One region of the Streptomyces sp. NPDC104307 genome, then DNA from elsewhere that is predicted to be linked to it. Evidence: predicted binding sites of a transcription regulator. Region 1 holds the regulator's gene; each other region holds the start of a gene.
The links. The regulator HrcA, encoded in region 1, represses chaperone genes, less so after heat shock. The targets are predictions, from matches to a motif close to TTNGCACTCNGNNNNNCNGAGTGCNAA.
Positions count from the first base shown of each region.

Region 2: a site for HrcA is predicted at 3,137-3,163, ahead of groL (chaperonin GroEL). Genes of this name have one in related genera too.
Region 3: a site for HrcA is predicted at 2,447-2,473, ahead of groES (co-chaperone GroES). Genes of this name have one in related genera too.

Region 1 covers NZ_JBVJMU010000002.1:174,784-184,375, reverse strand. Annotated here, with positions in the region: gene ACZ601_RS07530 (type 1 periplasmic-binding domain-containing protein) at 1-753, opposite strand, end outside; gene ACZ601_RS07525 (DUF3097 domain-containing protein) at 871-1,689, opposite strand; gene ACZ601_RS07520 (MBL fold metallo-hydrolase) at 1,715-2,437, opposite strand; gene hrcA (heat-inducible transcriptional repressor HrcA) at 2,624-3,640, shown strand; gene dnaJ (molecular chaperone DnaJ) at 3,641-4,777, shown strand; gene ACZ601_RS07505 (nitronate monooxygenase) at 4,892-5,965, shown strand; gene ACZ601_RS07500 (16S rRNA (uracil(1498)-N(3))-methyltransferase) at 5,962-6,708, shown strand; gene ACZ601_RS07495 (hypothetical protein) at 6,842-7,348, shown strand; gene ACZ601_RS07490 (S41 family peptidase) at 7,426-9,592, shown strand, end outside.
Region 2 covers NZ_JBVJMU010000015.1:193,271-202,862, forward strand. Annotated here, with positions in the region: gene ACZ601_RS30270 (glucosyl-3-phosphoglycerate synthase) at 1-471, opposite strand, end outside; SAM riboswitch class I at 624-751, shown strand; gene thrC (threonine synthase) at 769-2,064, shown strand; gene ACZ601_RS30280 (MoaD/ThiS family protein) at 2,097-2,375, shown strand; gene ACZ601_RS30285 (cold-shock protein) at 2,827-3,033, shown strand; gene groL (chaperonin GroEL) at 3,325-4,950, shown strand; gene ACZ601_RS30295 (alpha/beta hydrolase family protein) at 5,058-6,347, opposite strand; gene ACZ601_RS30300 (sulfite exporter TauE/SafE family protein) at 6,537-7,316, opposite strand; gene ACZ601_RS30305 (GntR family transcriptional regulator) at 7,362-8,147, opposite strand; gene ACZ601_RS30310 (TetR/AcrR family transcriptional regulator) at 8,299-8,898, opposite strand; gene ACZ601_RS30315 (carboxymuconolactone decarboxylase family protein) at 8,909-9,592, opposite strand, start outside.
Region 3 covers NZ_JBVJMU010000032.1:16,578-26,169, reverse strand. Annotated here, with positions in the region: gene groL (chaperonin GroEL) at 306-1,928, opposite strand; gene groES (co-chaperone GroES) at 2,033-2,341, opposite strand; gene ACZ601_RS38800 (hypothetical protein) at 2,494-2,871, opposite strand; gene ACZ601_RS38795 (polysaccharide deacetylase family protein) at 2,868-3,890, opposite strand; gene ACZ601_RS38790 (THUMP-like domain-containing protein) at 3,973-5,247, shown strand; gene ACZ601_RS38785 (hypothetical protein) at 5,298-5,663, opposite strand; gene ACZ601_RS38780 (hypothetical protein) at 5,716-6,381, opposite strand; gene ACZ601_RS38775 (VOC family protein) at 6,434-6,904, opposite strand; gene ACZ601_RS38770 (MFS transporter) at 6,968-8,479, opposite strand; gene ACZ601_RS38765 (TetR/AcrR family transcriptional regulator) at 8,641-9,375, shown strand; gene ACZ601_RS38760 (hypothetical protein) at 9,293-9,592, opposite strand, start outside.

The sequences.
Region 1 (9,592 bases):
CCAGCCGTCGGACGGGTACCCGGTACTGGCAGCGGCCAGCGAGGAGGTGGTGGCGAACCACCTGCTGGCCCGCCGCAGCCACAGCAGCGGCGGCGCCGACGTCGTCACCAGCCGCACGACGGCGAGCCCCAGCACCGCGCCCACGGCCACCAGGGCGGTGGGCACCCAGCCGATCTCGCCGAGCAGCACCCCGAGCACCGCGATCACGACGGCCCCGAGGAACGTCTCCGGCCGCACCGACTCCCGGAACGCGCCCAGCCAGTTGCGCGGACCGTGCCGGCCGACCCGCCAGCGCAGGGTGCTCAGCTGCTCCAGAATGCGTTCGTCGCGCTCCTCGGGCGAGCCGCCCCGGTCCGGCTCCCGCACCACGGCGGCGGTGGCCTGCTCGATGGCGCCGAGCAGCCGCGAGCGGGGAAAGGCGAAGGGCTTGAACTGCGAGCTGCTCCGGGTCTCCCACGGCTTCTCGGTCAGCGTGCGGACCATGTCCAGGGCCGCCTCGTACGGCGTCCCGCCACGGCCGTCGAGCAGCTTCAGCGGCACCCGGCGCAGCTGGTTGGCGTGGTGGATCTGGCGCACGATCTGCTCGACCCTGGCATCCACGGCGGACGGGACGTCGGCGTCGGCGGCCTGGAGGACCACCAGCGGCATCACCGGCCGGTTGTCCCGGTACCGGTCGATCAGCTGCTGCACGAAGTGGAAGACGGCCGAGGCCGCCTCGTTGTCCGCACTGTCCCGCCATACCTCGCGCGCCATCGCCCCCGTGCCTTCCCTCGCGAAGAGAGCCAGGAAACACTCAATAACCGATGATGCGTGCGAGGCGCAGGGAATTGTAGGGATCAGCCCGGGATTGGCGGGAAGACCCGCCGGATATCAGGCGGGAAGCGTGACGAAATCAATCAATTCCTCGACCCGGCCCAGGAGTTCGGGCTCCAGGTCCCGGTAGGAGCGGACCGAGGACAGAATCCGCTGCCAGGCCGCACCGGTGTTTTCCGGCCACCCCAGCGAACGGCACACCCCGGTCTTCCAGTCCTGGCCGCGCGGCACCACCGGCCAGCCGCCGATCCCCACGGACGACGGCTTCACCGCCTCCCACACGTCGATGTACGGATGGCCGACCACCAGGACGTTCCCGTCGGTGACCTGCGCCGCGATGCGGGACTCCTTGGAACCCGGCACCAGATGGTCGACCAGCACGCCCAGGCGCGCGTCCGGCCCCGGGGAGAACTCGCGCACGATCGCCGGGAGGTCGTCGATGCCCTCCAGGTACTCGACGACCACGCCCTCGATGCGGAGGTCGTCGCCCCAGACCCGCTCGACCAGCTCCGCGTCGTGCCGCCCCTCCACGTAGATCCGCCCGGCCCGCGCCACCCGTGCCCGCGCCCCGGGGACCGCCACCGAGCCGGAAGCCGTGCGGGCGGGGCGGACGGGGCCGCCGGCCGACGGACGTACGAGTGTCACCACCCGGCCCTCCAGCAGGAAGCCGCGCGGCGCCATGGGGAAGACCCGGTGCTTGCCGAACCGGTCCTCCAGGGTCACCACCGGCCCCTCGGCCGTCTTCTCGCAGCGGATCACCGCACCGCAGAATCCGGTGACGGCCTCCTCCACGACCAGATCCGGCTCTGCGGGCACCTCGGGGGCGGGGGCGGACTTCTTCCACGGCGGGGTCAGGTCCGGCTGATAGCTGCGCATCGCACGACGATAGGACGCGACGGCCTCACGACACGCCGAAGCGGTGCGCCAACGCGTCGCGCTGTGACCGGACGAACGCGGCGTCCACCACCGCTCCGTGACCCGGCACGTACAGCGCGTCCTCACCCCCCAGCGCCAGCAGCCGGTCCAGCGCGGCCGGCCAGCGGGAGACCATCGCGTCCGGACCGGCCTGCGGCTCGCCGGACTCCTCGACCAGGTCGCCGCAGAGGACGACCGGGGGCGAGCCGGGCACCAGCACCGCCAGATCGTGCCCGCTGTGCGCGGGGCCCACCTCGGCCAGCAGCACCCGGCGGCCGCCGCCGAGGTCGAGCGTCCGCTCCCCGCGCACCTGGTGCCGCGGGACCGCCAGGGCATCCACGGCCCGTGCCGCCTCCCGCTCGGGAACTCCGTGCGCGACGGCGGACCGGCGCAGTTCCTCCGCCTCCGTCCGCAGCAGCTCCGGCAGTCCGGCCGCCCCGTACACCCGTGCCCCGGCGAAGGCGGCCGTGCCCAGTACATGGTCGAAATGCGGATGACTCAGTGCGACATGTGTCACGCTCCGGCCGGTCAGCCGGCTGATCTGGTCACGCAGTTCGGCGCCCTCCCGGAGCGTCGAGCCGGTGTCGCAGAGCAGTACCCCGTCCGCTCCGGCCACCAGCGCGGCCGTCGCGTCCCAGCCCGGCAGCCGCCGCCGGCCCATTCCGTCACCCAACCGCTCCCAGCCGAACTCTTCCCAAGCGACGTCCATACGGCGACGCTATCGGCAACGACCTGCGCGGTCTCGCGGTAGCGTGGCCGGTCGCCCTTGCTAGGGGCCCACCCCGTCGCCGTACACTGACCGGGGAGATTGCTGGCACTCGAATGGACAGAGTGCCAGGAGGTGTCCCGGGAACGACCCGAGATCGACCGAGGTAGACAGCTGGAGGTGTGCGCGATGCTCAGCGAACGCAGACTCGAAGTGCTGCGCGCCATCGTCCAGGACTATGTCGGCACCGAGGAGCCCGTCGGCTCCAAGGCGCTCACGGAGCGGCACGCGCTGGGGGTCTCCCCGGCCACCGTCCGCAACGACATGGCGGTGCTGGAGGACGAGGGCTTCATCGCCCAGCCCCACACCAGTGCGGGGCGCATCCCGACGGACAAGGGCTACCGGCTCTTCGTCGACCGGCTCGCGGGCGTCAAGCCCCTGTCGTCGCCGGAGCGCAGGGCCATTCAGAATTTCCTCGACGGCGCGGTCGACCTCGACGATGTCGTGGGACGTACCGTACGGCTGCTCGCGCAGCTGACCCGGCAGGTCGCCGTCGTGCAGTACCCCTCGCTGACCCGCTCGACGGTGCGGCACGTGGAACTGCTGCTCCTGGCCCCCGCCCGGCTGATGCTCGTGCTGATCACGGACACCGGCCGGGTCGAACAGCGGCTGGTCGACTGCCAGACGCCGTTCGGTGAGACCTCTCTCGCCGATCTGCGGGCCCGGCTCAACAGCCGGGTGGTGGGACGCCGCTTCGCGGACGTCCCGCAGCTGGTGCAGGACCTGCCGGAATCCTTCGAGAGCGAGGACCGGGCGACCGTGTCCACCGTGCTCTCGATCCTGCTCGAAACCCTCGTCGAGGAGACGGAGGAGCGGCTGATGATCGGCGGCACCTCCAACCTCACCCGCTTCGGGCACGACTTCCCCGTGATGATCCGGCCGGTGCTGGAGGCATTGGAGGAGCAGGTCGTGCTGCTGAAGCTGCTCGGCGAGGCCAAGGACTCGGGCATGACCGTACGAATCGGGCACGAGAACGCCCACGAGGGACTCAACTCCACGTCCGTCGTCGCGGTCGGCTACGGTTCGGGCGACGAGGCAGTCGCCAAACTCGGCGTGGTCGGACCGACCCGCATGGACTACCCCGGAACGATGGGAGCGGTACGCGCAGTGGCACGTTACGTCGGACAGATCCTGGCGGAGTCGTAAGTGGCCACGGACTACTACGCCGTACTCGGCGTGCGCCGCGACGCTTCGCAGGACGAGATCAAGAAGGCATTCCGGCGGCTCGCACGCGAGCTGCATCCGGATGTGAACCCCGATCCGAAGACCCAGGAGCGGTTCAAGGAGATCAACGCCGCTTACGAGGTCCTCTCGGACGCGCAGAAGAAGCAGGTGTACGACCTCGGCGGCGACCCGCTGTCCGCCCAGGGCGGAGGTGGCGCGGGCGGATTCGGACAGGGCGGCTTCGGCAACTTCTCCGACATCATGGACGCGTTCTTCGGCACGGCGTCGCAGCGCGGACCCCGTTCGCGCACCCGGCGCGGCCAGGACGCCATGATCCGGCTGGAGATCGACCTCTCGGAGGCGGCCTTCGGCACGACCAAGGACATCCAGGTCGACACGGCCGTCGTCTGTACGACCTGTAGCGGAGAGGGTGCCGCGCCCGGCACCTCGGCCCAGACCTGTGACATGTGCCGGGGCCGCGGCGAGGTCTCCCAGGTCACCCGGTCGTTCCTCGGCCAGGTCATGACCTCACGGCCCTGCCCGCAGTGCCAGGGCTTCGGCACGGTCGTGCCGACCCCCTGCCCGGAGTGCGCCGGAGACGGCCGCATCCGCTCGCGGCGCACCCTCACCGTGAAGATCCCCGCAGGGGTCGACAACGGCACCCGTATCCAGCTCGCGGGCGAGGGCGAGGTCGGCCCCGGCGGCGGCCCGGCCGGTGACCTCTACGTCGAGATCCACGAGCTGCCGCACGCGGTGTTCCAGCGGCGCGGCGACGATCTGCACTGCACGGTCACCATCCCGATGACGGCGGGCGCCATCGGCACCAAGGTGCCGCTGGAGACGCTCGACGGCCTGGAGGAGGTCGACATCAGGCCGGGCACCCAGTCCGGCCAGTCGGTCCCGCTGCACGGGCGCGGCATCACACACCTGCGGGGCGGCGGTCGCGGCGACCTGATCGTGCACGTCGAGGTGATGACCCCGACGAAGATGGACCCCGAGCAGGAACGCCTCCTGCGGGAGCTGGCGAAACTGCGTGGCGAGGAGCGGCCCACCGGCCAGTTCCAGCCCGGCCAGCAGGGCCTGTTCTCCCGTCTCAAGGACGCGTTCAACGGGCGCTGATCCCACGCGTCACCACCGTACGGGCCCGGATTTCCGGGCCCGTACGGCATTGCGGACATATCGCGGCCACGGGGTGCGCATCACGGGACAGGACGGGCATGACACGATGCCGTCATGCCATCCGCGTTGACCGATCTCTGCCGGTATCCGATCGTGCAGGCCCCGATGGCGGGCGGAGTCTCCTGCCCGCAGCTCGTCGGAGCCGTGGCCGAGGCCGGCGGGCTCGGCTTCCTGGCCGCCGGGTACAAGACGGCGGACGGCATGTACAACGACGTCAAGCAGGTCCGCGGACTGACCGGCCAGCCCTTCGGCGTCAACCTCTTCATGCCGCAGCCCAACCTCGCCGACCCGAGCGCCGTCGACGTCTACCGGCACCAGCTCGCGGGCGAGGCCACCTGGTACGAGACCCCGCTCGGCGAGACCGAGTCCGACGGGGACGACGGCTACGAGGCCAAGCTCGCCATCCTGCTCGACGACCCGGTCCCGGTCGTCTCCTTCACCTTCGGCTGCCCGACCCGCGACACCCTCGACGCGTTCGCCGCCGTGGGCACGTACACCGTCGTGACGGTCACCACGCCCGAGGAGGCCCAGGCCGCGCAGTGGGCAGGCGTCGACGCGGTCTGCGCCCAGGGCGTCGAGGCGGGCGGCCACCAGTCCACCCACCGCGACGACCCGCAGGCCGACGGGATCGGCACCGGGCTGCTCAGCCTGGTGGCCCAGGTCCGCGAGACCGTGCAGATCCCGGTCATCGCGGCCGGCGGGCTGATGCGCGGCTCCCAGATCGCGGCGGTGCTCGCGGCCGGGGCCGATGCCGCGCAGCTCGGCACCGCCTTCCTGATCTGCCCGGAGTCCGGCGCCCACCTGCTGCACAAGCAGGCCCTGACCAACCCGCTGTTCGTCCGCACCACCCTGACCCGGGCCTTCTCCGGGCGCCCGGCCCGCGGTCTGGTCAACCGCTTCGTCCGCGAGCACGGGCCGTACGCCCCGGCCGCCTACCCGCAGATCCACCAGCTGACCGCACCGCTGCGCAAGGCGGCGGCCAAGGCCGGGGACGCGCAGGGCATGGCGCTGTGGGCCGGCCAGGGGCACCGGATGGCACGCGAGCTGACGGCCGGCCGGCTCGTCGCCCTGCTCGTCGGGGAACTGGACGCCGCACGGGCGGCAGTGAGCACAAGGAGCACGCAGTGACGGCACCCGTCTTCGTCGTCGAGGAGCTGCCCACCGGGCCCGGGTTCGTCCTGGACGGCCCGGAGGGACGGCACGCCGTCTCGGTCCGGCGCCTGCACGCCGGGGAGGAGGTCGTCCTGACGGACGGCCGGGGCCGCTGGACGCAAGGCGTGGTCTCCGCCGCCGAGGGTAAGGACCGGCTGGTGCTCGGCGGCCTGGAGCCGGTCCACGAGGAACCCCGGCCCGGCCTCCGTATCACCGTCGTCCAGGCCCTGCCCAAGGGCGACCGGGGCGAGCTCGCCGTCGAGACGATGACGGAGACCGGCGTCGACGCGATCGTTCCCTGGCAGGCCGGGCGCTGCATCACCCAGTGGAGGGGCGACCGGGGCCTCAAGGCGCTGGCGAAGTGGCGTGGCACCGCCCGCGAGGCCGGCAAGCAGTCGCGCCGGGTGCGGTTCCCCGAGGTGGCGGACGCGATGACGACCAAGCAGGTCGCCGCGTTTCTGGCCACCGCAGACTTCGCGGCCGTGCTGCACGAGGACCGCGGGTACCCCGGCGAACCGCTGGCCACCGCGGAGCTGCCGGAAGCGGGCGAGATCGTGCTGGTCGTCGGCCCGGAGGGCGGCGTATCGCCCGAGGAACTGGCCGCGTTCACCGCCGCCGGGGCCCGGACCTGCCGGCTCGGGCCGACCGTGCTGCGTACGTCCACGGCGGGCACGGCGGCAACCGCCCTGCTGCTCGGCCGCACCGGCCGCTGGTCATGAATCGGGCCGTTTCCCCGAACCTTGGCCGGTTCTGGCCGCAAGCGGTCTACCGCACCGTCAGGAGCGGTGGGAAGCTGCCCGTATGGGGACATCAAGGGCATGGCGCAATCGACGGATCCGACGCTTTCCGGCCGTGATCTGCCTCACCGGCACGGTCGTCGCCGGACTCTCGGCCTGCGACCCGGTCAACGGACTCGACTCCGCGTCCATCGCGGTGACGACCGATCAGACCGCCACCCGCGCGCTGGAGCACGAAGGGGTGCACGTGCAGTGGCTGAGCTGCACGGCACGGACCGGCGGCGGCGCGAGCGCCGGCTCCCGGACGGGTTCGTCCGCCCCCGCCACCAGCCGGATCGCGGACGTGGACTGCAACGGCCGCACCAAGGAGGGCAAGGACATCAGCCTCGACGGCAAGGTCGACCGCGAGGTCGAAGGCCGGTGCGTCAGCGGTGACATGACCGCGAAGGCGGCCGGGAAGACCGTCTTCCGCGCCACGATGCTCGGCAACTGCGACGCCGCGCCCTCCTCGTCCGCGCCGCCCCGGCCCCCGGCGGGCGGCAGCGCGGGCGGCAGCGGGGGAGGGGCCCGGCCGACCGTGACGGTCACGGTGACGGTGACCGAATCGCCGCAGGGCAAGTGAGTGCGCGGGACACCGACCGCGTCGGACTCCGGCCAACTCCGTTTCCCCGGCCGCGGCCTCGGCCTAGGGTGATCGCTGTGACACAGCCTTCCTACCTCCGGTATCCCCATGTCCAGGGCGAGCTGATCGCCTTCACCGCAGAGGACGACGTCTGGCTCGCGCCGCTCGACGGCGGCCGCGCCTGGCGGGTCAGCGCGGACAACCGCCCCGTGGCCCAGCCGCGGATATCTCCCGACGGCACTCTCGTCGCCTGGACGTCCACCCGGGACGGGGCGCCGGAGGTGCACCTGGCCCCCGTCGACGGCGGCCCCTCCAAGCGGCTGACCTACTGGGGCGACGCGCAGACAGCCGTGCACGGCTGGACCCCGGAGGGCGAGGTGCTGGTCCTCAGCACCCAGGGCCAGGTCTCGCTGCGCCGCACCTGGGCCCGCGCCGTACCGGTCGACGGCGGGCCCGCCCGGACCCTGCCGTACGGACCGGTCGGCTCCCTCGCCTACGGACCCGGCGGACGGATCCTGCTGCTTTCGGCCACCATGGGGCGCGAGGCCGCCAAGTGGAAGCGCTACCGGGGCGGCACGGCCGGCAAGCTGTGGATCGCCGCGCAGGAGGCGCCGGGCGAAGGGGAGCCGCAGGAGTTCGTCCGGGTCAACGAGGAGCTCGACGGCAACATCGAGTGCCCGATGTGGGTGGGCGGACGCATCGCCTTCCTCTCCGACCACGAAGGCGTCGGCGCCCTCTACTCCTCCCTGCCCGACGGCAGCGATCCGCGCCGGCACACCGGCATCGAGGGCTTCTACGCCCGGCACGCCGCCACCGACGGCACCCGGATCGCCTACGCCTCCGCCGGTGAACTCTGGCTCCTGGACAGCCTGGAGGGCGACGCCCCCCGCCGCCTCGACATCCGGCTGGGCGGCCAGCGCGCCGACCTCCAGCCGCACCCCGTGCACGCCGGCAGCCACCTGAGCGCCGCGTCCCCCGACCGCACAGGGCGGGGCAGCGCGGTCGGGTCCCGCGGAGCCGTCCACTGGGTCACCCACCGCGAGGGCCCGGCCCGCGCACTCGCCGTCGAACCCGGCGTACGGGCCAGGCTGCCCCGCACCTTCCAGGCCGACGGCGACCAGCACGTCGTCTGGGTCACCGACGCGGAGGGCGACGACGCGCTGGAGTGCGCACCCGCCACCGGCACCTCGCCCGACGCCGTACCGCGCCGCCTCGCCGCAGGCCGGATCGGCCGGGTCCTCGACCTGGCGCCCGCCCCCGACGGCAGCCGGTTCGCCGTCGCCGCCCACGACGGACGGGTACTGATCGTCGAGCGGGAGAGCGGCGAGGTCCACGAGGTCGACCGCAGCGAGCACGGCGACGCCTCCGGACTCGTCTTCTCACCCGACTCCTCCTGGCTCGCCTGGTCGCACCCCGGTCCAGAGCCGCTGAGCCAGCTCAAGCTCGCCCACCTGGCAGACCTGACGGTCGCGGAGGCGACCCCGCTGCGGTTCCGGGACTTCGCACCCGCCTTCACCCCCGACGGAAAGCACCTGGCCTTCCTCTCCGAGCGGGCCTTCGACCCGGTCTACGACTCACACGTCTTCGACCTGGCCTTCATCGGCGGCTGCCGGCCGCACCTGCTGACGCTCGCCGCGACCACCCCCTCCCCGTTCGGGCCGCAGCTGCACGGCCGCCCGACCGAGCGGGAGAAGAGCGGCGAGGGCGACGACAACCCCACCGCGCTCCCGGTCACCCGCATCGACCTGGACGGCCTCGCGGACCGGATCCTCGCCCTGCCCGTCGAGGCGGCCAGCTACTCCTCGCTGCGGGCCGCGAAGGACGGACTGCTCTGGCTGCGCCACCCGGTCGTCGGGGTCCTCGGCACGAGCGCGGCCACGCCCGACGCCCGCCGCCCCGAGACCGTGCTGGAGCGGTACGACCTGGAGAAGCTGCGCTGCGAGGAACTCGCCTCCGACGTCAACCGGTTCGCGGTCAGCGGCGACGGCAGGCGGCTGGTGCTGCACAGCCGCGGCACCCTGCGCGTCGTACCGTCCGACAGCCGGGTCGCGGCGGGCTCCGACGACGACCACGACGGCGACGGCAGCGTCACCGTCGACCTCTCCCGGATCCGCCGCACCCTGGACCCGGCCGCCGAATGGCGGCAGATGTACGAAGAGGCCGGCCGCATCATGCGGGACAACTTCTGGCGCCCCGACATGGGCGGCGTCGACTGGACCGGCGTCCTGGACCGCTACCGGCCGG
Region 2 (9,592 bases), on a different contig from region 1:
CTTGACGAACTGCACGGAGGGGTCGGTCAGCAGCGGGCCGACGATGCCGGAGACGAAATCGGCCGAGAAGTCCTTCAGGTCCGCGTCGATGAAGCAGACGATGTCACCGCCGGTCACCAGCAGTGACCGCCACAGCACCTCGCCCTTGCCGGGGACGGCCGGCAGCCGGGGCAGGATCGCGTCCCGGTGGATCACCCGGGCGCCCGCCCGGCGGGCGACCTCCGCGGTGTCGTCGGTGGAGCCGGAGTCGATCACCACGAGTTCGTCGACCAGCCGGACCTTCTCCATGAGCTCGCGCCGGATCGTCCGGACGATGTCCCCGACCGTCGCCGCCTCGTTGAGCGCCGGCAGGACGACACTCACGCTCCCCCGGCGCGGGTCGCCGCTCCGGGCGGCCAGGAGCTGCTCCAGCGGGCGGTCGGCGCACGACCAGGAACGCCTGGTCAGCCAGCGTTCGACCTCTTCCAGCACGGTCGATACTCCCTGTATGTGATCCATCTCGCGGTTCGGACGACTATCTCAACAGTCCGGTGCTTCGGTTACAGTCTGAACAACGCAGATGGCCGTGGCATGCCGGGGTCCATCCGCCGATAAACGCCTGGATCGATGGTCCAGTGCCATAGCGCTCATCCAGAGGGACAGAGGGAACGGCCCGTTGAAGTCCCGGCAACCATCCTGCCGACCGCGAGGTCAGGTGGGGATCGGTGCCAATTCCGTCTTGTGGCGAAATGCGTCACAAGGAAGATGAGGAGAAAGGGCCTCGCCATCATGGCTGTTCAGACTGTTGCAGCAACCACCGAATCTTCCGTGGACCTCGGTCCCGCCGCGGCACTTTCCTGCCGCGAGTGCGGAGAACGATTCCCGCTCGGTCCCCTTTTCGCCTGTGCGACCTGTTTCGGTCCGCTCGAAGTGGCGTACGACCTGCCGACCGGTTCCCCGGACGAGCTGAAGAAGCGCATCGAGGCCGGCCCGGACAACATCTGGCGCTACGCGCCGCTGCTGCCGGTCCCCTCCGACGTCGCGGACAAGCCCAACATCAACCCCGGCTTCACCAAGCTGGTCAAGGCCGACAACCTCGCCCGTGAGCTGGGCGTCACCGGCGGCCTGTACGTCAAGGACGACTCCGGCAACCCGACGCACTCCTTCAAGGACCGCGTCGTCGCGATCGCCGTCGAGGCCGCCCGCGCCTTCGGTTTCACCACGCTCTCCTGCTCCTCGACGGGCAACCTCGCCGGTGCGGTGGGCGCCGCCGCGGCCCGCGCCGGTCTGCGCTCGTGCGTGTTCATCCCGCACGACCTGGAGCAGGGCAAGGTCGTCATGGCCGCGGTGTACGGCGGTGAGCTGGTCGGTATCGAGGGCAATTACGACGACGTCAACCGGTTCTGCTCGGAGCTCATCGGAGACCCGCTCGGGGAGGGCTGGGGCTTCGTCAACGTCAACCTCCGCCCGTACTACGGCGAGGGCTCCAAGACGCTGGCGTACGAGATCTGCGAGCAGCTCGGCTGGCGGCTGCCGGACCAGATCGTCATCCCGATCGCGTCCGGCTCGCAGCTGACGAAGATCGACAAGGGCCTCCAGGAGCTGATCAAGCTCGGGCTGGTCGAGGACAAGCCGTACAAGATCTTCGGCGCCCAGGCCGAGGGCTGCTCGCCGGTCTCCGCCGCCTTCAAGGCCGGTCACGACGTGGTCCGCCCGCAGAAGCCGAACACGATCGCCAAGTCCCTCGCCATCGGCAACCCGGCCGACGGCCCCTACGTCCTGGACATCGCCCGCCGTACGGGTGGCGCGGTGGACGACGTGAACGACGAGCAGGTCGTCGACGCGATCAAGCTCCTGGCGCGCACCGAGGGCATCTTCGCGGAGACCGCGGGCGGTGTGACGGTCGGCGTGACGAAGAAGCTCATCGAGGCCGGTCTGCTCGACCCGACGCTCACCACCGTCGTCCTGAACACCGGTGACGGCCTCAAGACGCTGGACGCGGTGGCCGACACCTCGCAGGCGACGGCGACGATCCGGCCGAGCCTGGACGCCTTCCGCGCCGCCGGTCTCGGCACCGCCGGCTGATCCCACCCAAGACTCCAGGAAGGGCACCCACCATGAGCGTCAAGGTCCGTATCCCCACCATCCTCCGCACCTACACGGGCGGCCAGGCCGAGGTCCCGGCAGAGGGCGCGAACCTCTCCCAGGTCATCGAGTCCCTGGAGAAGGACCACCCGGGCATCGCCGCCCGCGTCCTGGACGACCAGGGCAAGCTCCGCCGCTTCGTCAACGTGTACGTCAATGACGACGACGTGCGCTTCGAAGGCGGCCTGGAAGCGGTCACCCCGGACGGCGCGGGCGTCTCGATCATCCCGGCCGTCGCCGGCGGCTGCTGAGCCCCGGGACCCGGGCGGTCCCACCGCACCGAGTGCACCGAGTGCGCCGAGCCACCTGAATTGCCCTCTCCGCGACAGAAGCGGAGGGGGCAATTCTGCATGGTTGAGCGCGGTACAGTGTGGGAAGTCCCCTTCGCTGCCCGTGCCCCCCGCATATGAGAATGCGCCCGGCCACGACAAGATGCAGCCAAAGTACCTGAGCCTCTTGCGCCATAAGTCGCCTTTGCCTGGCCCGACTTGCCCTGGAATCTCATGAATTCCTCATATTCGGGTGATCGGCGTGCCTGAGAATTCTCGTCCGATTGACCTGTTGCAGAGGGCAGTTGGGCAGATACATTCGGCCGCGGTCGACGCGTTCCGGCGCACGCACCCTCTCCTGACGGAGGGTGAGTTCTGACCCGGGCCCGCGAAGTGCGGTCCTGTGCAAGGGCCAGTAATAGGGGAGTTAGGCATGGCTCAGGGCACCGTCAAGTGGTTCAACGCGGAGAAGGGGTACGGCTTCATCGCGGTCGACGGTGGTGCGGATGTTTTCGTCCACTACAGCGCGATCCAGATGGACGGATACCGCACCCTCGAAGAGGGTCAGCGAGTTGAATTCGAAATCTCGCAGGGCCAGAAGGGGCCGCAGGCGGACATGGTCAAGCTCGCCGTCGGCTGAGCTCGGCGCGGTCGGCCAACGACACTACTCACGCACGGAGGGCCCGTACCCCTGGGGTACGGGCCCTCCGTGCGTCCCGAGCCACTCCCTGAGGGGGTAGGCGCTTGCACTCTCGGGGGTCGAGTGCTAATCATTGGGCTTAGCACTCTCCGGGTGAGAGTGACAGAAACTTGGACCGGGCCGGTGAGGCCCGCAGGTCTGCCGGGGCAAGGAACCGGCAGACGGCAGGCCGTCCGTCGCGGGCGCCACTCGGTCCGGAGAATCCACCCCTGTCCGGGAGGACCACTTCATATGGCCAAGATCATCGCGTTCGACGAGGAGGCCCGGCGCGGTCTTGAGCGCGGCATGAACCAGCTCGCCGACGCCGTCAAGGTCACCCTCGGCCCCAAGGGCCGCAACGTCGTCCTTGAGAAGAAGTGGGGCGCCCCCACGATCACCAACGATGGTGTTTCCATCGCCAAGGAGATCGAGCTGGAGGACCCGTACGAGAAGATCGGTGCGGAGCTGGTCAAGGAGGTCGCCAAGAAGACGGACGACGTCGCCGGCGACGGTACGACCACCGCCACCGTTCTCGCCCAGGCGCTCGTCCGCGAGGGTCTGCGCAACGTGGCCGCGGGTGCCAACCCGATGGCTCTCAAGCGGGGCATCGAGAAGGCCGTCGAGGCCGTCTCCGCCGCCCTCCTGGAGCAGGCCAAGGACGTGGAGACCAAGGAGCAGATCGCTTCGACCGCCTCCATCTCCGCCGCTGACACCCAGATCGGCGAGCTCATCGCCGAGGCCATGGACAAGGTCGGCAAGGAAGGCGTCATCACCGTCGAGGAGTCCCAGACCTTCGGTCTTGAGCTTGAGCTCACCGAGGGTATGCGCTTCGACAAGGGCTACATCTCGGCGTACTTCGCCACGGACATGGAGCGCATGGAGTCGTCCCTCGACGACCCGTACATCCTGATCGTGAACTCGAAGATCAGCAACGTGAAGGACCTCCTTCCGCTGCTGGAGAAGGTCATGCAGTCCGGCAAGCCGCTGCTGATCATCGCCGAGGACGTCGAGGGCGAGGCCCTGTCGACCCTGGTCGTCAACAAGATCCGTGGCACCTTCAAGTCCGTCGCCGTCAAGGCTCCGGGCTTCGGTGACCGCCGCAAGGCCATGCTCGGTGACATCGCCATCCTGACCGGTGGCACCGTCATCTCCGAGGAGGTCGGCCTCAAGCTGGAGAACGCCGGTCTCGACCTGCTCGGCCGCGCCCGCAAGGTCGTCATCACCAAGGACGAGACGACGATCGTCGACGGCTCCGGTGACAGCGACCAGGTCCAGGGCCGCGTCAACCAGATCCGTGCCGAGATCGAGAACTCCGACTCGGACTACGACCGCGAGAAGCTCCAGGAGCGCCTCGCGAAGCTGGCCGGCGGCGTGGCCGTCATCAAGGCCGGTGCCGCCACCGAGGTCGAGCTCAAGGAGCGCAAGCACCGCATCGAGGACGCGGTGCGCAACGCCAAGGCCGCCGTCGAGGAGGGCATCGTCGCCGGTGGTGGCGTGGCTCTGCTCCAGGCCTCGGCCGTCTTCGAGAAGCTGGAGCTCTCGGGTGACGAGGCGACCGGCGCCAACGCCGTCAAGCTGGCGCTGGAGGCCCCGCTCAAGCAGATCGCCGTCAACGGTGGTCTTGAGGGCGGCGTCGTCACGGAGAAGGTGCGCAACCTGCCGATCGGTCACGGCCTCAACGCCGCGACCGGCGAGTACGTCGACATGATCGCCGAGGGCATCATCGACCCGGCGAAGGTCACGCGCTCCGCCCTGCAGAACGCCGCGTCCATCGCCGCGCTCTTCCTCACCACCGAGGCCGTCATCGCCGACAAGCCGGAGAAGGCCGCTGCCGCGGGCGCTCCGGGCGGCATGCCGGGCGGTGACATGGACTTCTGATCCTGACGGATCGGTAGTTCAGCACGGCAGCACAGCACCACAGCAGTACGAAGCCGGCCCCCGGGGAGCGATCCCCGGGGGCCGGCTTCGTACACGGGCCTGCCCGCTCAGGGCGTGAACACCATCTCCGGGAAGCGTTCGGAGGGGCCGTGCAGCAGGCGGTCGTCGTGCCCGCGCAGCCACCGCCCGAAGAACGACGCCGCGTACGCCCGGCTCGCGGCCGCCGCCCGCTCCGGCCGCACCGTCCCGACCGCCCCGGCCAGTCCGCCGCCCGGCTCCGCGCCCTGCCGGGCCAGCTGCGGCAGCAGCAACTCGGCGTCGGTGTAGGAGGCGTGGCGCGAGCCGGTCAGGGTGACGTCCGCCCGCCAGCCCCGGGTGTTCTTCCAGAACGCCGCCCAGGACGGCTGCTGCCGGTAGTCGCCGGAGCCCTCACCGGCCGTCCCCATCAGGAGCAGCGGCCGGTCAAGACCGTCCGTGGCCACCGTGCTCAGCCGGCTGCCGTCGGGCACCTCGCCGCCCACGTAGTCCAGCTGCCCGTCCATGTTGATGCCCGCCCTGATCCGCCGGTCGTCGTGCATCGTCTGGGCCGCGGTGAAGCCGCCCGCGGAGTGGCCGAACATGCCGGTCCGGCGCAGATCGAGTACGTCCCCGAAGCGCGTCCGGTTCAGTTCCGGGAGCCGGTCGAGCACGAACCGGGTGTCGGCCACCCGGACCGCCACGACTTTGCGCAGCAGGGCGCTGATCGCGTCCGGATCGCTGGGCGGCGCCCCGTCGAAGATCCGCATGGTGGCGAGGCGCCCGTCGGGGAACTCCACCTCGGTCGCCTCGTAGGTGTGGTCGATCGTGACGACGGCGTACCCGTGGCTCGCCAGATCGTCCACCAGGGCGGTGTTCCAGGTGCGCGGGTCGCCGAGGCCGCCGGAGTACAGCACGACGGGCAACCGGCCGGCCCGCGCGGCGACCGGGGCGTCGCGGCGGGCGTGGCTGAGCGTGGCGCCCCAGTCGACGGACCCGGGCGCCATCCCCAGGTTCAGGGCGGCGGCCCCCTCCGCTCCGCCGAAGTGCGCGGCGGCCGCGGCCGTCATCTGCGGCTCCCGCCGCCCGGAGCCGCCGGGTGCGGCCGGGTAGCGGACGCTGATCATCAGCTCGCGGCGCGCGCCGGTCCCCGGCAGCCAGGGCTCCGCGCGGGAGGGGTCGACGAGGTGGTGCACGGTGGAGCCGACCTCGAACGGTCCGGTGGGCCGGGGCAGCCGCGCGGTCGGCAGCGCGGTGCGGGTCCGCCGCCCGCCGACCGCGTAGGACGGGATGGCGCCGGTGGCCACCAGGGCGGACGCCGCGAGGGCGGTGGTGAGGACCTGCCGGCGGTTGGCGGTACGAGTACGCGGGACTGCGGACACCTGGGGCTCCCCGTTCGGGCGGCGCTGCGCGGCACGGTCTCATGTCTCGTGTCGCGGGTTGCGCGGTACGTGTGCGAACGCCTCCACGATGCCCCGCGCGTACCGTCCCGCGCGTGATACCCAGGTGCTCATTCGGCGGCGTGCGACTGGCACCCGGGTAGGGGATGCGGGAGTGTGCCCGGGGCCGCGTCAGGAGTGGAACGCCAGGTACGGGGCCAGGGCCAGGAGCATGGCGGCCATGGCGTACTTGAGGCGGCGGGCCGGGACGGAGCGGGCGATGCGCCAGCCCACGAGCACCCCCACCAGTTCCGGTACGCCGACCACGGCGGCCAGGGTCCAGTCGATGGAGCCGTGCTGCACGTAGCCGATGGTGCCCACGCTCGCGATCACCACGGACTGCGCCTGCGCGGCGGCCAGCGCGGAGAGCACCGGGAGCCCGCAGACGACCAGGAGCGGCACGCTCAGCATCGGTCCGCCCAGGCCGAAGAGCCCCGCCGCGACGGCCACCGTGACCCCCACCGCGACGGTGAGCGCGAGCGGTACGCGCACCGGGTCCTCGGCCGCCCGCGAGGTTGCCGTGCGGCGCTCGCGGAGCCACACCAGCAGGCCGGTCACCGTGACGGCGCACGCCAGCAGGATGCCGAACAGCCGCCCCGAGACGTGGGTGTTGAGCAGTACGCCGACCGGGGTTCCGACGAGCGCGCTCGCGGCGAGGACCCAGGCGGTGCGCCGCGTGACCGGGTCCCTCAGCTGCCCGGACCTGGTGTACGCGGCGGTGCCGAGGACGCCGGTCGCCACGTGGGTGACGATGGCGGTGCCCGCGACACCGGCCGGGGTGAGCCCGGTCAGCAGGAACATGCCGATGGTGGGCAGCACCCCGCCCGGCCCGATCGCGGTGATCCCGATGCCTCCCGCGAGGCCGAACAGGGCGAGCAGAACCAGGGTGAGGGTGTCGGGGGTCCAGGGCATGGCGGTGCCTCCGCGGGCAGTGCAAGGGGTGGGGTGTCGCCTCGGTCAGACGAGGGCGCCGGGCGGGGAGTCGCCCCGGTGGAGCAGCGTGTGCAGGGCGAACCGGTCGGCCCGCACCCGCAGGGACTCGGTGTCCACGGGGCGGCCGTCGGCGAGCCGGGTGAGGCGGTCGATCACGAACAGGGCCGCTCCGGCGGGGATGGCGAGGAGGCGCGCGGTGTCGGGTTCCGCGGTGACGGCGTGCACGGTGATCTCGGCGCTGCCGAGCCGGGTCCCGGTGGTCTCCTCGATGAGCGTGAAGACGTCCCGGTGGGCGAGGTCGCAGCCGAGGAGGGGGCGTCCGATGTCGGGGGCGAGCCAGGTCGAGTCGACGGAGAGCGGCCGGCCGTCCAGGCTGCGCAGCCGTTCCAGGTACACCGCCTCGGATCCGTCGGGCAGTTGGAGCCGCTCGGTGACCGCCTTCGGCGCGTGCGGGACGAGCCGGGCCGCGCGCACCGTGTTCGCCACGGTGCCGTAGTCGACGAGGGTCTCCGCGAGGCCGGTGAGGCGGTCGAGACCGTGCCCGTACTTCGCCGTCACGATCTCGGTGCCGATGCCCCGCCTGCGGGTGATCAGCCCTTCGTCGCGCAGCAGTCCGAGGGCCTCCCGGATGGTGTTGCGGGAGGCGCCGAGCAGCTGGCCCAGGGCGCGTTCGTCGGGCAGCATGCCGTCCTCGTAGCGGCCGGAGGTGATCCGCTGGCGCAACGTGTCCGCGATCTGCCGCGCACGTTCGGCGCGGGGCAGCGGCTGCCTCTCCCGGCGCGGGGGCGGTGCGTGCTGTTCGTCTCGCATGGGGTGTCTCGTCACCTCCTCTCGGGCCCCACGCTACCCGGCGAAAGTCCGCTGCGATGTTACGCCGAAGTTACGCCACCCAAGCTGACCTGCGAAAACGTCTGAGCTGCGGCTTTGCCCCCGACTCGTTGCGCTCCGCCGGTCCGGGCGGTCAGCGCGCTCGCGTGCCGGGGGCGGTGAGGGCCCGGACCATCCGCACGAGCGCCTCGCGGGTGGCCTCGGGGGAGCCGTCGGCGCCGCTCAGGGCCATGCGGGCGAGCTGGGGCATGGTGAGCCACCAGGTCGCGAGGGCGAACGCGGCCCCGAACAGCCGGCCGGGCTCGAAGTCCGCGGTGACGGTGCCGTCGAGCTGGAGGGCGGCGATCTGCGCGGCCTTGCCGGCGTAGTGGGCGGCGCGTTCCGTCTCCGCGACGACCGGTGCGCGCCCGTCACGCAGCCCTTCCCAGGAGAGCAGCCGGAGCAGGTGCGGGTGGGCGCCGTGGTAGTCGTACAGCCGCCCGGCGAAGTCGCCGAGGTCGCCGTCTCCCGGTTCGGGCAGCGGCACGGCCTCGGCTGCCTTGGCCAGTTCGGATTCCAGTACGGCGGTGAACAGCTGCTCCTTGCCGCCGAAGTACTGGTAGATGCGTTCCTTGTTGACCTTCGCCGCAGAGGCGACGCGGTCGACGCGTGCGCCGGTCGGGCCGTGCTCGGCGAACTCCTCCACGGCGGCTTCGAGGAGGAGGCGTTTGGTGCGTGCGGTGTCCCAGGCCATGTCCGTATCCTTACGCGGCGCTTCGTGCGGCGTCCCGCGCGGCGAAGACCTCGCGTGCGGCGGTGATGCCGTTCAGGGCCGCCGGGAAGCCGGCGTAGGCGGCCAGGTGGGTGATCACCTCGGTCGTCTCCTCCCGCGTGCCTCCGGTGTTGAGGAAGCCGTGGATGTGCACGCGCAGCTGGGGCCCCGCCGTTCCCAGGGCGGTGCACATCGCGACCGAGGCCATCTCGCGGGTCTTCAGGTCGATCCCGGTGCTCTGGTAGACGTCACCGAAGACGAACTCGATGAGATAGCGGCCCAGTTCGGGGGCGATGTCGTTGAGGGAGTCCACCACCTGCTGTCCCGCGTGCCCGTCGACCTCCTCCAGGGCGCGCAGCCCTCGGGCGAAGCGCTCGGACGCACCCTCGGCCGCCGGTCCGGGGGCGCCGGGAGCATCTGGGGTGCCGGGCGCGGCCGGGTGCTCGGTGAACACCGCACGCGCGGCGGCGATGCCGTTGAGGGCGGCGGGGAAACCGGCGTAGACGAGCGCGTGCATGACCACCTCGACGATCTCGCGCCGGGTGCAGCCGACGTTGAGCGCGCCCGCGATGTGGAAGCGCAGCTGAGGCTCGGCGTTCCCGAGGGCGGCGAGCGCCGCGACGGTCACCAACTGCCGCTGGGGCAGCGTCAGTCCGGGCCGGGTGTACAGGTCGCC
Region 3 (9,592 bases), on a different contig from region 1:
GCTCCGCCCCGAACCCCGCGCCTCAAACGCCGGCGAGGCTGGATTTGCCCACCCGAGCCGCAAGAAGCCACCGGCAAGGCTGGATTTGCGCACCCGAGCAAAAGAGGCCGCCGGCAAGGCTGGATTTGCGCACCCGAGCAAAAGAGGCCGCCGGCGAGGCTGGAGTTGCCCGGATGAGCCGAAGAAGCCACCGGCAAGGCTGCGCACGCGGAACAAGGCTGGAGTTGCCCGGATACCCGGACACGCAAAAGGCCCGGCCCCCTTCGCAGGGGCCGGGCCTTACCGCTTGCGCGGAGAGCTACGCGCTAGTGGGAGTGACCGTGGCCGTGACCGGCCTCGGCCTCTTCCTCGGCCGGCTTCTCGACGACCAGGGTCTCGGTCGTGAGCAGCAGCGACGCGATGGACGCGGCGTTCTCCAGGGCGGAGCGGGTGACCTTGACCGGGTCGATGACGCCGGCCTTGACCAGGTCGCCGTACTCGCCGGTCGCGGCGTTGAAGCCCTGGCCCTTGTCGAGCTCGGAGACCTTCGAGGTGATGACGTAGCCCTCAAGGCCCGCGTTCTCCGCGATCCAGCGGAGCGGCTCGACGGCGGCGCGGCGCACGACCGCGACACCGGTGGCCTCGTCGCCGGTCTTGTCGAGGTTGCCATCGAGGACCTTGACGGCGTGGACCAGAGCGGAGCCACCACCGGAGACGATGCCCTCCTCGACCGCGGCGCGGGTCGCGGAGATGGCGTCCTCCAGACGGTGCTTCTTCTCCTTGAGCTCCACCTCGGTGGCCGCACCGACGCGGATCACGCAGACCCCGCCGGCCAGCTTCGCCAGGCGCTCCTGGAGCTTCTCGCGGTCCCAGTCGGAGTCCGTGGACTCGATCTCGGCCTTGATCTGGTTGACGCGGCCGGTGACCTCGTCGGACTTGCCGCCACCGTCGACGATGGTGGTGTCGTCCTTGGAGACGGTCACGCGGCGGGCGGTGCCCAGCACGTCCAGACCGGCCTGGTCGAGCTTGAGGCCGACCTCTTCCGCGATGACGGTCGCGCCCGTGAGGGTGGCGATGTCACCGAGCATGGCCTTGCGGCGGTCACCGAAGCCGGGGGCCTTCACCGCGACGGCGTTGAAGGTGCCACGGATCTTGTTGACGACCAGGGTCGACAGGGCCTCGCCCTCGACGTCCTCGGCGATGATCAGCAGCGGCTTGGAGGCACCGGCCTGGATGACCTTCTCCAGGAGCGGCAGCAGCTCCTGGATCGAGCCGATCTTGCCCTGGTGGATCAGGATGTACGGGTCGTCGAGGACGGCCTCCATACGCTCCTGGTCGGTCACCATGTACGGGGACAGGTAGCCCTTGTCGAAGGCCATGCCCTCGGTGAACTCAAGGTCCAGACCGAAGGTGTTGGACTCCTCGACGGTGATGACACCGTCCTTGCCGACCTTGTCCATCGCGTCCGCGATGAGGTCGCCGACCTGGCTGTCCTGCGCGGAGAGCGCGGCCACGGCGGCGATGTCGGACTTGTCGTCGATCGGGCGGGCCGTCGCGAGGAGCTCCTCGGACACGGCCTTGACCGCGGCGTCGATGCCCTTCTTCAGGGCGGCCGGGGACGCGCCCGCGGCGACGTTGCGCAGGCCCTCGCGGACGAGCGCCTGGGCGAGCACGGTGGCGGTGGTCGTACCGTCACCCGCTACGTCGTTGGTCTTGGTCGCCACCTCCTTCACCAGCTGGGCACCGAGGTTCTCGTACGGGTCGTCGAGCTCGACCTCGCGCGCGATGGTGACACCGTCGTTGGTGATGGTGGGCGCACCGAACTTCTTGTCGATGACGACGTTGCGGCCCTTGGGACCGATCGTCACCTTCACCGTGTCGGCAAGCTTGTTGACGCCGCGCTCAAGGGCGCGACGGGCGTCCTCGTCGAACTTCAGGATCTTCGCCATGGAGCTGAACTGTCCTCTCAAAAACAAGAACTGCGCCCCTCGCCGCCCGGCTAGTTATGTCGCAGGGGGCCAGGGGCGCAGAACAGAAGCAAACGTTGGGTGAATTACTTCTCGATGATCGCGAGCACGTCGCGGGCCGAGAGAACGAGGTACTCCTCGCCGTTGTACTTCACCTCGGTGCCGCCGTACTTGCTGTACAGCACGATGTCACCGGTCTTGACGTCGAGCGGAAGGCGCTCGCCGTTCTCGAAGCGGCCCGGGCCCACGGCCAGGACGACGCCCTCCTGGGGCTTCTCCTTGGCGGTGTCGGGAATGACCAGGCCGGAGGCCGTGGTCTGCTCGGCGTCGAGCGGCTGGACCACAATGCGGTCCTCAAGCGGCTTGATCGCAACCTTGGTGCTGGCGGTCGACACGATCCGGTCTCCCCCTTCGGAGATCTCACGGGGTTAACAGTCTTTGGGTGGCGACCAGGTGGGCCCGTCGTCGCGGGTGCCGGACCTGCCGGTCGCACAGTACTGCTGGCACTCTCCAGTGGGGAGTGCCAGCACTGAGACTATGACCGCGATTAGCACTCGGTCAAGCGGAGTGCCAATTCACGCCCCTCGTGGCGTCCGTACCGGACGGCATCACGCCCCGGACCGGCCGGAACCGGGCCTCCCCGCTGAACAACGTCCCGTCGGCCCGTACCGTTCCGCGCTTGCCCCGGCGCCGATCGCCCGCAGGAGACGACGACCAGCGCCCCCGGCGTCCCGTGGTCACCCCGCACCGCCGTGGCGCGCGGGCCCGCCGGCCGCGCCGCCGCCCGGCTCGGTGGCGGGTTCACCCGCTGCGCGGCCTTGCGGCCGAGCCGTTCGATCGGGTCCACCGACTGCGCGCAGCCGGTGGCGGTCAGGAGCGCACCGGCGGCCAGCAGTCCGGCCAGCAGCCGGTGCGCGCGTCTCATACGTAGTCCTCCAGCCGGGCCACGGCGTATCCCTTGTCCGTGATGACCTTCATGACGGCCCGGATCATGTCGGGCATGGAGCCCTTCCAGTCCTTCTTGCCGCGGAAGTGGGTGAGGATGATGTCTCCGGGGTGCAGGTCCTGGTCCTCCTCCCGCCACTCCATGTGGTCGGGGAACGCCTCCTCCGACCACAGGGGCACGGCGGTGATGCCGCAGGACTTGGCGATCCGCAGGGTGTCGCCGTTGTAGTTGCCGTACGGCGGCCGGAAGAGCCGGGGGCGCTCGCCGTACTGCTTCTGGAGGATGTCCTGCTGGTCGCAGATCTCCTGCTTCTGCTCGTCGTAGGAGAGACCGGGCAGGTAGCGGTGGTTGAGCGTGTGGTTGTTGATGGTGACGCCCCGGGCCTGCGCGTCCTTGAAGTACCCGTAGTCGTCGCGCACCAGGTAGTCGCTGAGGAAGGCGCTGTACGGGATGTTCAGGTCCGACATCATCCGCAGCAGCTCGGGGTCCTTGTCGTCCCCGTCGTCCATCGTCAGGAAGACGATCTTCTTGTCGGTCGGGACCGTGGTGAAGACCGGCGGCAGCGAGTCGTCTCCGCCCTCGACCTCGAAGCCCTTGCGGGTGGTGATGTGCGGCTTCACGGCGGGCGGGACGGGCGCGGTCAGCGGGGTGCTCGCCAGCCCCCACTTCTTGGCGGCGACCGCACGGGCGGCCTGGGCGAGGCGCGCCTTCTCGGCCTGCGCGGCGCGGGTGCCCGCCGCTCCCGCGTTCCCGGCCTGGGCGCCCGGCTGCCCGGCGAGGGCCTTGGCCCCCTGTCCGGCTCCCGCGTCGGTACGGCTGTCGGTCCCGGCCGCGCAGCCGGAGCCGACCGCGGCGACCAGGAGCGCGGCCAGGACTGCGTATCCGGGGCGGCGCCGGAGGTATCCCCGGGCGCGTCCCGTGCCGCCCTGCCCCTGTTCCGCCTGTCCGGGTCTGCGCCTCTTCATGATGGATTCTTCCTTTTGTCGTACAAGCTGCATGGCGCCGCATACTGCCAGTACGTCAGCGGGCTCCCGGGCCGACACCGCCGCCGGGCCCGCACGGTCCCCCGGCTGGCTCACAATGGGGCAGGTGAACGCTCTCGCCCCGACCGACGGCTCCGATCCGACCGACGGCCCCGATCCGTCCGACGCCCCCGACCCCCTCGCCGGCTTCCTGGCCCTGCGCACCCCGGAGGGCGCCGAGCTGCTGGCCGGGCTGCGCTCGTACGACCCCGCCACCGAACTCGCCACCGCCACCCGGCTGCGCCGCACCCACCCGGCCGGTCTGGTCTCCGCGGCGCTGGGGCAGGCGCGGCTGCGGCAGCGGGCGGTGGCGAAGTTCGGCGCGCAGGACGCGCACCGGATGTTCTTCACGCCGAACGGGGTGGAGCAGGCCACCCGGACCTCGGTGGCGGCCCACCGCGCCGGACGGTTCGCGGACGCCGGGGTACGCAGCGTCGCCGACCTCTGCTGCGGGATCGGCGGCGACGCCCTCGCACTGGCCCGCGCCGGGATCTCCGTCCTCGCCGTGGACCGCGACCCGCTGACCGCCGAGGTGGCCAGGGCCAACGCCGCCGCGCTCGGCCTGGACGCGCTGATCGAGGTGCGGTGCGCCGATGTCACGGAGATCGACACCTCGCCCTACGACGCGGTGTTCGTCGACCCGGCCCGCCGGGGCGGCCGGGGCCGGATCTTCGACCCGGAGGCCTACTCCCCGCCGCTGTCCTGGGCGACCGCCGCCGCGCTGAAGGCCCCGAGAGCGGCGTTGAAGATCGCCCCAGGCGTCCCGCACGAGGCGATCGGCCCGCAGGCGGAGGCCGAGTGGATCTCGGACGGCGGCGACGTGAAGGAGGCGGTGCTCTGGTACGGCGAGGGCTTCGAGGCCGGTTCGTACCGCGCCACCCTGCTCCCCTCTGGAGCCACCCTGGCGGCCCCGGCCGCGCTGCCCGCCCCGCCGGTCGGTCCGGTAGGCCGGTATCTGTACGAGCCGGACGGCGCGGTGATCCGGGCCCACCTGGTCGCGGACATCGTGGACCGGTGCGGCGGCCGGCTGATCGACGAGATGATCGCGTACGTCACGAGCGACGAGCTGTACGACTCCCCGTACACCGCCGGGTACGAGATCACCGATCAGCTGCCGTTCAACATGAAGCGGCTGAAGGCGCTGCTGCGGGAGCGGAAGGTCGGCGTCCTGACGGTCAAGAAGCGCGGCTCGCCGGTCGAACCCGAGGAACTACGCCGGAAGATGAAGCTCCAGGGCCCGAACCGGGCCACGGTCTTCCTGACCCGGGTGGCGGACGCGCCGACGATGCTGATCGGCCACCCCGTGACCGGCCCGGAGGCCGGCCACCGGTAGCGAAGCCGGAGGCCGACCACCGGTAGCGAAGGCGGCACGCCGGAGACGCCCTACCCGAGGTCGGTCAGCTCGTCCGCGTACACCTGCGAGAGCGGCTGCGGGCCCACGTACTGCTGGCAGTTGCACCCGCCCGACTCGAAGCGGACCGGCTTCTTCTGCTCGTCCCAGGCGGTCGGCACCTCGACCAGCTCATGGCACTTGCCCTGCTTGTCGTGCTTGGCTAGGTGGTGCGTGCAGCCGCAGACCGGCTCCGGCGGCTTGTTCGCCGCCTCGACGGCCAGCCGTTCCCGCTTGCCGGCCTCCAGCAGTTCCAGCCTGCGCTCGTGCCGGTTGCGCAGCGCCGTACGGCCGTTGTCGACCAGCCAGCCGAATCCGCCCGTCCAGAAGATGATCAGCAACCACCAGTACCACTCCATGACACGCCCTCCCCCAGAGTCCTTCGTGTACGCGCCAAGGATAGGACCGGAGTCAGCGGTGAGCGCCGCCCCCGGTGGAGATCAGCGCGCCGGGGGCGGGCGCGCCGATCAGCACCCGGACGACCCAACGCCGGTGCAGGAGCGCCTTGGTGACGCCGGTCAGCCCGACGAGCCAGCCGATCAGGCCGAGCCCCATGCCGAGGGCGACCAGCCCGTAGGTCTCGTCCCCACGGGTGGCACCGGCCGGAACGGCGACGCAGGTGAACAGCCCGCCCGCGCACAGCAGGAAGGAGAGCAGCAGCCAGACCAGGCTCGTACCCGGCATCCGGAGCGCGCGGTCACCCACCGGATCGCGGTCCAACTCGCCCCACGCCACGAGCAGTCGGCGGATCCGGATGTCCCGGCGCAGACCGAAGACGACCAGGATGACGGCCGGCACCAGGGCGCCCACGCCCAGGGCGAGGAGGACCACGCCGTAGATGGCGCCGAAGAAGTCGTAGGCCTCCTCGAAGGTGATGAAGGCCGTGCCGACCAGTGACCAGCCGAGCGCGCCGAGCGCCCCCCAGAGCCACAGCAGCCCGAGCCGCCCCGGCCCCAGGTGCATCTTCACCAACTCGCCCAGGATCAGGGCCCGGTCGGCGAGCAGGGCGCCCCGGTCTGGCCAGGTGCGTATCTCCACGGGCGGCGGGGGCGGGGGCAGCGCTGAACGGCGGGACATGGACGGGACCCTACCGAGTGCGCACGGCCCGGACCGCCCTCGGGACCGGGTTTCAGGCGTTGCGCAGGGCCTCGATGTCGAGCCGCTTCATGCCGAGCATCGCCTTCATGGCGCGGGCCGCCTTCTCCGGGTCCGGGTCGGTCAGGGCGTCACCGAGGCCGGGCGGGACGATCTGCCAGGAGACGCCGAACCTGTCCTTGAGCCAGCCGCACTGGCTCTCCTGTCCGCCGTCCGCGGTGAGCTCGCCCCACAGCCGGTCCGCCTCCTCCTGGGAGTCGCATTCGACGGAGAGGGACACTGCCTCGTTGAAGGGGAACTCGGGGCCGCCGTTGAACGCGATGTACTCCGCGCCTTCCAGCTGGAAACGCACGGTCATCACGGCGCCCGCCTCGCCGGGTGACGACGCGGTCCAGCGGGTCACGTCCAGGACGCGGGAGTCACCGCCGACGACCGAGATGTAGTGGTCCGCGGCCTCCTCGGCCTGGTTGTGGTCGAACCACAGGAACGTGGTGACTTTCTGCATGGTCTTCTCCTCACACGGTGGTGCGGGCGGTCGTGCAGGTTAGACCGGTTTCGGGCCCGGAACTCATCGGCCGGGCACAGCCGGATCGGCATCTCCCGCGCCATGCTTCCGGAGGTCTTCCGGACCTGCCACCGGTACGCCCGCCGGGCCGGTTACGGGAGCGGTCGCCGTCCCGGTTCCGGACGTGGCCGCCTGCCCGGCTCCGGACGTGGTCGCCTGCCCGGTTCCGGACGTGGCCGCCGTCCCCGTGCCCCGGTCGCGCGGGAGCAGGACCAGCGCCGCCAGCGCCCCCGCCGCGAGCAGCCCGGCGGCGGCCCAGAAGGCCGTCGCGTATCCGGAGACCAGGTCGGCCCGCCGGCCGGAGTCCCCGCTGACCTGAGCGGCGACCGTCACCAGGACCGCGAGCCCCAGCGAGCCGCCCACCTGCCGGGCGCTGTTCAGCAGCCCGGAGGCCATGCCGGTCTCCGCGGCCTCAACATCGGTCGTCGCGGCGGTGCCGAGCGGTACGAAGCACATGCCGATGCCGACGGCGGTGACCACGGACGGGCCGAGGACGAAGGTGAGGAAGGTGCCGTCCGTCCGGGCGGTGACCGCAAACCCGGCGATGCCGAGAGCGGCCAGCGAGCCGCCCAGGGCCAGCAGCCGCCGGGGGCCGAGCGCCGCGACCGTACGGGTGGCGATGACCGAGCCCGCGACGACGCCGGCGCAGAACGGCAAGAAGGCGATTCCGGCCGCGGTCGGCCCGTAGCCGAGCACCTGCTGGAGGCAGAGCGAGACGAAGTAGAACGCGGCGAACTGACCGGAGCTGAGCAGCAGGCAGAACAGGTTCGCCGTCAGGACCGGCCGCCCCTTCAGCAGGCCGGGCCGGAGCAGCGGATGCGCGGTGCGCTGTTCGACGACGACGAAGGCGACGAGCAGCAGGGCCGCGCCGCCGAGCGTGCAGAGGGTCCTGGCGGAGCCCCACGGATGGGTCGAGGTCCCCACGAGCCCGAGGACGAGGAGGGTCGTACCGCAGGTGGCGAGCAGGGCGCCGGTCACGTCGAGCCGCGCACCGGGCCCCGCAGGTCCCGCGGCCGGTCCGGTGCGCAGGGAGGCGAACAGGGCGAAGGCCACGATGGGCACGTTGACGAGCATCACCGCACGCCAGCCCGCCGCGTCCGTGAGCACCCCGCCGGCCAGCACCCCGACCGCGCCGCCCGCCGCCCCCGCCATTCCCCAGAGCCCGAGGGCGCGGGAGCGCGCCGGTCCGGCCGGGAAGGCGATGGCGATCAGCGCGAAGGCCACCGGGGCGAGCGCGGCGGCGCCGACCCCCTGCACCGCCCGCGCGGCCAGCAGCAGGCCCGGCGACCCGGCGAGCCCGCCGGTCAGGCTCGCCGCCCCGAAGAGCACCAGGCCGCCGATCAGCACGGGCCGGCTGCCGAGCAGGTCGGCGAGGCGCCCGCCGAGCATCAGCAGCCCGCCGAAGGCGAGCGCGTACGCGTTCACGACCCACAGGAGCCCCTGCGGAGTGAAGCCGAGGTCGGCGCGCATGTCCGGCAGCGCGACGTTCACCACCGACATGTCCAGCGCCACCATGAACTGCACGGTGAGAGCTACCAGCAGGAGCCAACGCAGCTGCCGTGACGGGTCGTTCACGGTCTTCCCCTTCCCTCGCGGTCACTCGGTCAAGTGATTACTATACGCGTATAGAAATTGTGCGCGAAGACCTTGGGACGGAGAGGGGAGAGAATGGCCGGGTGTCAGGGACAGAGAAGAAACCGCCGGGGTCGAAGCGGTCCGTGGGGCGTCCGCGCAGGCTCGATCCGGATGCCATGGTCGCCACGGCGCGCCGCATCATCGAGGAAGAGGGCCTGGACGCCCTGAGCATGCGGCGGGTGGCGAAGGAGCTCGGCTCCACGCCGATGGCGCTCTACCACTACGTCCAGGACAAGGACGAGCTGCTGATGCTCACCCTGTCGGGGACGGCGGCCGCCTTCCCGCGCCCGGAGCTGCCCGCGGACCCGCGCGAGCGGCTGACCGCCGTCGCCGCGCACATGCACGGGATCCTGGAACAGATCCCCTGGGTGCTCGACATCCTGGCGCTGGGCGAGCTGACCGACCGCGACGCGCTCTGGATGGTCGAGGAGATCATCGACTGCGCGCTCCGCTGCGGCCTCTCCCCCGGCCAGTCGGTACGCGCCTACCGGACGATCTGGAGCTACGTCTACGGCGATCTGGTCTTCCGCCGGGCCGCCGCCAGACGGGCCGAACACCCGCCGTCCAAGCGGTACTTCCCCGACATGGTCACAGAGGCGGACGCGGCGGAGCTGCCCCGGCTCACCGAGATCAAGGACGACTGGCGGGCGTACGCCGCCGACTACGACGTCGTGGACGAACTCGACGCCATCATCACCGGTCTGCTGACCCGAGGGACCCAAGGGGGCCAAGGGACCCGAGGGACTCGAAGCGCCAGCGGTGCACCGGCCGGGTGACGGCCCCCGCGTCCGGCTCGGGCAGCTCCGGCAGCTCGTCGCCGTACGCGCCCTCCCACCAGGTGATGACCAGCACCCGGTCCTGCGGGGCGCGCAGCAGCTCGCTGCGCAGCGGCGGCCGCGCCAGCTCGCCCGCGCGGGCGCGCGCCCACTCCAGCAGCTCCGCGCCCCGGCCCTCGGTGGCGCGGGCCTCCCACATCAGTGCGACGGTCGTACC